3 regions of the Xenorhabdus sp. TS4 genome follow, and region 2 is predicted to be linked to each of the others. Evidence: predicted binding sites of a transcription regulator. Region 2 holds the regulator's gene; each other region holds the start of a gene.
The links. The regulator PurR, encoded in region 2, represses purine synthesis genes. The targets are predictions, from matches to a motif close to CANGCAAACGTTTGCNTG.

Region 1 (2,280 bases), on a different contig from region 2:
AATTGTGTGGTCACTACCGGCTGAATCTGCGCAACAGCGCAAATCTATGGAATCCGCGTTGTTCAATCGGCAGCTAAGCGCGACATTTGATATGCGTCTTGGTCAATGTGAACTGATCAGTGATCGACAAACCATTCCATTGACGGGGCGTTATGCCCGCAATTTTGCCGCTCATAGATTGGCACTCTTGGGCGATGCAGCACACACTATCCACCCACTGGCTGGTCAGGGGGTTAATCTCGGATTTATGGATGTGGCAGAACTGATAGGTGAATTGAGCCGTTTAAACCAGCAAGGAAAAGACATCGGCCAGTATCTCTATTTAGGGCGTTATGAGCGTCGCCGTAAACACAGTGCGGCGGTTATGCTTGCAGGTATGCAGGGTTTTCGTCAGCTATTTGATGGCAATAACCCGGCTAAAAAATTATTGCGCGGTATTGGGTTATCCTTGGCTGATCACTTACCGGCAATGAAGCCGCAATTGCTTCGTCATGCAATGGGGCTAAATGACCTTCCTGATTGGCTAATCTCTCAAACCGCTTCGGTTGAAAAAATCTAATTCAGCCCGCGAATTAGAATTAGTTTTTCTCATATTAGGCTAAAGTGTGTTAAGTCGATTTACTTCATACTTTAGCCTTTTTTCAATCTAAAAATATTGTTTTCTGTCATTTGTTAAAAATTTTGAGTGTTTTTGTGTAATAAATTAGACAAAAATTCTGCATGGCAATAAGGGTCTTTTTGGATTGCCGCTGCAATGCAGCTAATTTATTTTATGGTTCATTTCCTGTTTCAGTGGTAACTTCTGATCCCAAGGTATCGTTTGCGTGATTAACCGTTTCTTTGCTTCATGATCCAACACCTGCCGGTTAATGCGCCGTCTGTTTTTTCAGGTCACGAATGTTTTCATGTCAAGAATGTAAAGAGGGAAATAATGTCAAAACACACCCCACTATATGATCAACATCTGGCATGCGGAGCACGCATGGTAGATTTTCATGGCTGGATGATGCCCCTGCACTATGGTTCACAAATCGACGAGCATCATACAGTGCGTACTGATGCCGGTATGTTCGACGTTTCCCATATGACAATTGTGGATCTACACGGTCCAGGTTGTCGTGATTTTCTCCGTTATCTTCTGGCCAATGACATTGCTAAACTCACCGAGCAGGGCAAAGCACTGTATACCGCAATGTTAAATGCTTCCGCTGGCGTTATTGATGACCTGATTGTTTATTTCTTCACTGATAACTTTTATCGCATGGTTGTGAATTCAGCGACCCGCGAGAAAGACCTGGCATGGATTAACCAACATGCTGAGAAATATGACGTTGAAATGACTGTGCGTGATGATTTGGCTCTGATTGCTGTTCAGGGACCAAACGCGCAAGTGAAAGTTCAATCACTGCTAAGCGATGAGCAGAAGCAGACGATAACTGGCATTAAACCTTTCTTTGGTGTCCAGTCGGGAAATCTATTTATTGCTACGACGGGTTATACCGGTGAAGCAGGTTATGAAATTGCACTGCCTAAAGAACACGCGGCAGATTTCTGGCAGCAGTTGTTGGCTGTAGGGGTAAAACCTGCAGGATTGGGGGCGCGTGACACATTGCGTCTTGAAGCGGGCATGAACCTTTATGGTCAAGAAATGGATGAAACTATTTCACCGTTGGCCGCCAACATGGGCTGGACAATTGCCTGGAAACCGGAAGATCGTCAGTTCATTGGCCGTGAAGCATTGGAAAGACAACGTGAAACGAATACTGAACAATTAGTTGGACTGGTCATGCGTGAAAAAGGGGTATTGCGTGGTGGTTTAACTGTCAGTTTCACTGATGGTTCCGGAGAAATGCGTTCTGGAGTAATTACCAGCGGAACATTCTCTCCAACCTTAGGATTTAGTATAGCCCTTGCACGTGTACCGCAAGGTATTGGTGAACAGGCGGTTGTCCAGCTCCGTAATCGTGAAATTCCTGTTCAGGTTGTTAAACCTGGCTTTGTACGGATGGGCAAATCACTTGTAGATTGAACAAAAAACAAGGAGAAGGCAACGATGAGTCATGTACCAGTAGAATTAAAATATACAGAATCACATGAATGGGTTCGCTCGGAAGGAAATGGTGAATATACCGTAGGCATTACCGAACATGCCCAGAATTTATTGGGAGATATGGTATTTGTTGATTTGCCTGAAATAGGCACAAAAGTAAATAGTGGTGATGATTGTGCTGTTGTAGAGTCAGTCAAAGCGGCTTCTGATATTTACGCACCAGTGAGTGG
Region 2 (2,280 bases):
CAGCACAAGTTTGGAACCATACTTTCTACTGGCATAGCCTGTCACCAAATGGTGGTGGCGAACCAACCGGAAAAGTAGCAGACGCTATCAACAATGCTTTCGGCTCTTTTGCTGAGTTCAAACAGCAATTCACTGACGCAGCCCTGAAAAACTTTGGTTCTGGTTGGACTTGGTTAGTCAAGAAAGTTGATGGCACTCTGGCTATTGTTAACTCTTCTAATGCAGCAACCCCATTGACTGGCGAAGATAAGCCAGTACTGACCGTTGATGTTTGGGAGCACGCATATTACATTGATTACCGCAATGCACGCCCTCAATATTTAGAGCACTTCTGGGCTCTGGTCAACTGGAAATTTGTTGAAGAAAATCTGGCTTAATAAGATTCGTTCTTAATACTAGCTTGAAATAATAAGGGCAGGTTTTCCTTCATGCGCGGAATTTCGTATGCTGGAGAACCCCCCCTTTAAAGTAAGTGGGACTACAAATTCTTCTTTTAGATCTTGATCAGATCAGGCAGAGGCTCCCCAGAAAAACAATCATGATTAATGCACTACTGGCGGCCAATAATCCCAATTTCAGATCTGTATCCATAGAACATCCTCAATGTGAAAATTAAGACACTTCAACATCCTAAATTTTAAGCAGTTATTTGCCATATTATCTAAAAATCATACCGCAATATTTAATCCATACTCTTTATAGCATCGATTATTGCTTTCACTTTTGAGCTAGATCAGACAAAATTCAAGGTTTACCGCTAAATTATTGCCAACCATCACCCTGTATATAAATATATTGGTAAACGATTAACAAATAGCTATACCCGACAAGAAAGATAAAGGGTATATAAATTAGACCAGAAGGTCAGGAGTCCTTTTTTCATGGCAACGATTAAAGATGTGGCTAAACGCGCTGGTGTTTCGACTACAACCGTATCCCATGTGATCAATAAAACCCGTTTCGTCGCCGAAGATACAAAGGCCGCAGTTTGGGCCGCTATTAAAGAATTGAACTATTCTCCCAGTGCCGTTGCCCGCAGCTTGAAAGTTAACCACACCAAATCCATTGGATTGCTGGCAACATCAAGTGAAGCACCCTACTTTGCTGAGATTATAGAATCGGTTGAAAATAGCTGCTATAGCAAAGGTTATACATTGATTTTATGTAATTCTCATAACAACCTTGATAAACAGAAAGCTTACCTCGCGATGCTGGCACAAAAACGAGTAGATGGTTTGCTGGTAATGTGTTCAGAATATCCTGAGCAACTTTTGAACATGTTGGAAGGCTATCGTAATATTCCTATGGTAGTCATGGATTGGGGAGAATCCAGAGGCGATTTTACCGATGCAATTATTGATAATGCCTTTCATGGTGGTTACCTGGCTGGCCGTTATCTCATTGAACGTGGTCATCGTGATATTGCATCTATTCCTGGGCCATTGGCAAGAAATACTGGAGGAGGGCGCCACCAAGGTTTCCTTAAAGCACTAAAAGAAGCCAATATCGCTATTCGGGATGAGTGGATTGTACAAGGTGATTTTGAACCTGAGTCCGGTTATCAAGCTATGTACAAGATCCTGAATCAAAAACATCGTCCAACTGCTGTTTTTTGTGGTGGAGATGTCATGGCTATGGGAGCAATTTGTGCAGCCGATGAGTTGGGATTACGCGTTCCACAAGACATTTCAATCATCGGTTATGATAATATTCGCAATGCCCGCTATTTTACGCCAGCATTAACAACCATCCACCAACCCAAAGAGCGTTTAGGGCAAATGGCCTTTTCAATGTTACTGGACAGGATCGTCAATAAACGTGAGGATGCACAAACTATCGAAGTCCACCCACGCCTTGTTGAACGGCGCTCTGTTGCAGATGGACCTTTTATCGATTATCGCCGCTGACGGTTAATTTTCTTGCAGCCATTCGGCATTAAGCGTTTCGCTATCCCCCAGATAATCAAGTAACCAGCTTAATGCCGGTGAATGGCTTTTTTGCGACCATGTTAAGCAGCATGGGCTGTCAGGCAATGGTTGTTCAAGTTCAAGTGTAATCAACTTGCCTTTACGGATCAGCGGTTGCGCACGGTGTTTAGGCACCATACCTACACACAATCCATCCATCAAGCAACTTAATCCAACATCCCAATCAGGGACAATCAGTCTCCGCTGATTATCCAAAGCCCATGTATCACGCTTAGGCAAACTGCGTGAGGTGTCTTCAAGACATAAACTGGGATAAGGCCGCATTTGGTCATCATTCAATTTTCCCGATATT
Region 3 (2,280 bases), on a different contig from region 2:
GTAACTCAGCTAAATGATTCTGCTGACGCGCCAATTGCAAATCAGGACGTTGCTGCTGGAGGCGGTGCTGCAATACATTAAATCTCTGTTGTTTTTGAGCAAAGAAATAATCCATTGCCATTTCCAGGCGTTGTTGCAGGGATTGTATTTGTCGTAATAACTCTATTTGATTGCGGCTAACTAACTCTGCTGCCGCAGAAGGCGTCGGTGCGCGTAAATCAGCGACAAAATCCGCAATGGTGACATCGGTTTCATGGCCGACAGCACTAACAATGGGAATATGGCTTTGGAATATTGCCCGTGCCACTTGTTCATCATTGAAACACCACAAATCTTCCAAAGATCCTCCACCACGTCCGACAATCAAAACGTCGCACTCTTGTCGCGCATTTGCCAGTTCAATTGCCTGAATAATCTGTAATGGCGCTTCGGCTCCCTGAACAGCTGTGGGATAAATGACAATTGGTAAGGAAGGATCACGGCGTTTCAGGATATGCAGAATATCATGCAGTGCTGCGCCGCTGGTGGAAGTGATGACACCGAGTTGTTTTGCAGGAGAGGGGAGTGATTTTTTATGAATTTGATCGAACAAGCCTTCGGTGGAAAGATTTTGCTTTAACATTTCAAACTGTTGTTGAAGCAAACCATCTCCGGCAGGCTGGATACTTTCTACAATCAGTTGATAATCACCCCTGGGCTCATACAAGGTGATTTGTGCCCGAACCAATACTTGCTGACCATTTTGTGGCCGAAACGTTGCCCTCAAATTGTGACTGCGAAACATGGCAGCACGAACTTGTGCTCGCTCATCTTTTAACGTGAAGTACCAATGCCCTGACGATGGCTGAGAAAAATTGGATATTTCGGCGGATAACCAAATTCTGCCCATTTCCAGCTCAAGTAACTGACGAACAGTCTGATTTAAACGGCTAACAGAAAAAATTCCGGTATTGGTTGGTAGTGACATGTGAGCTAGATCAAACTTCAAAACAATGACTTAATTGACTGATATTAATCCCATCATATTACTAATCAAGAATTTTTTTTAAAAAATGCTGGAGGCAACCGATTTCGGCCTGTATAATGCCGCGGCAATATTTTATCCCTCTTATTGCTCCATAGCCTGGTGAGATATTGCCCATGTTACGAATTAAAAAAGAAGCATTAACTTTTGACGATGTATTGTTGGTTCCTGCCCACTCAACAGTCTTGCCTAACACAGCAGATTTGTCCACTCAATTAACTTCCACTATTCGCCTGAACATACCTATGCTTTCCGCAGCCATGGATACTGTGACGGAATTTTCACTGGCAATCGCACTGGCACAAGAAGGGGGCATCGGCTTCATTCATAAGAATATGTCGATTGAACGCCAGGCTGAAGAAGTCAGCCGCGTGAAGAAACATGAGAGTGGCGTGGTAACTGATCCTGTCACTGTCACGCCACAAACGACCTTGCGCGAAGTCCATGCACTGGCCGAACGTAATGGTTTTGCAGGTTACCCAGTGGTAACAGGAAAGAACGAACTGGTAGGTATCATTACGGGTCGTGATGTGCGCTTTGTTACTGATCTGGAACAACCTGTGACTGCGGTGATGACGCCTAAAGAACGTTTGGTGACGGTAAAAGAAGGCGAAGCCCGTGAAGTTGTTTTGCAGAAAATGCACGAACAACGTGTTGAAAAAGCGCTGGTTGTTGATGATAACTTTCACTTGCTTGGCTTGATTACGGTGAAAGATTTCCAGAAAGCAGAGCGTAAACCAAACGCATGTAAAGACGAGCAAGGCCGTCTGCGTGTTGGCGCTGCGGTGGGAGCAGGTTCTGGCAACGAAGAACGTATTGATGCATTGGTTGCTGCGGGGGTCGATGTACTGCTGATTGACTCTTCCCATGGCCATTCTGAAGGTGTGTTGCAGCGTATCCGTGAAACTCGCGCTAAGTATCCTGATCTGCCAATCATCGGCGGTAACGTAGCGACGGGTGAAGGTGCTAAAGCACTGGTAAAAGCGGGTGTGAATGCAGTTAAAGTGGGTATCGGTCCTGGATCTATTTGTACAACCCGTATCGTTACTGGTGTTGGTGTTCCTCAAATCACGGCTATTGCAGATGCAGTTGAGGCACTGAATGGCACTGGTATTCCTGTTATTGCAGACGGTGGTATCCGTTTCTCTGGTGACATTGCTAAAGCAATTGCGGCGGGTGCATCATGTGTGATGGTTGGCTCCATGCTGGCAGGAACAGAAGAATCTCCGGGTGAAATCGAACTTTACCAAGGCCGT

Region 1: a site for PurR is predicted at 810-827, ahead of gcvT (glycine cleavage system aminomethyltransferase GcvT). Genes of this name have one in related genera too.
Region 3: a site for PurR is predicted at 1,059-1,076, ahead of guaB (IMP dehydrogenase). Genes of this name have one in related genera too.

The regions. Positions count from the first base shown of each region.
Region 1 is NZ_NKHQ01000024.1:92,868-95,147, reverse strand. Features, by position in the region: gene ubiI (FAD-dependent 2-octaprenylphenol hydroxylase) at 1-559, shown strand, start outside; gene gcvT (glycine cleavage system aminomethyltransferase GcvT) at 932-2,029, shown strand; gene gcvH (glycine cleavage system protein GcvH) at 2,054-2,280, shown strand, end outside.
Region 2 is NZ_NKHQ01000079.1:60,734-63,013, reverse strand. Features, by position in the region: gene sodB (superoxide dismutase [Fe]) at 1-377, shown strand, start outside; gene purR (HTH-type transcriptional repressor PurR) at 882-1,907, shown strand; gene punR (DNA-binding transcriptional activator PunR) at 1,911-2,280, opposite strand, start outside.
Region 3 is NZ_NKHQ01000082.1:3,815-6,094, reverse strand. Features, by position in the region: gene xseA (exodeoxyribonuclease VII large subunit) at 1-967, opposite strand, end outside; gene guaB (IMP dehydrogenase) at 1,141-2,280, shown strand, end outside.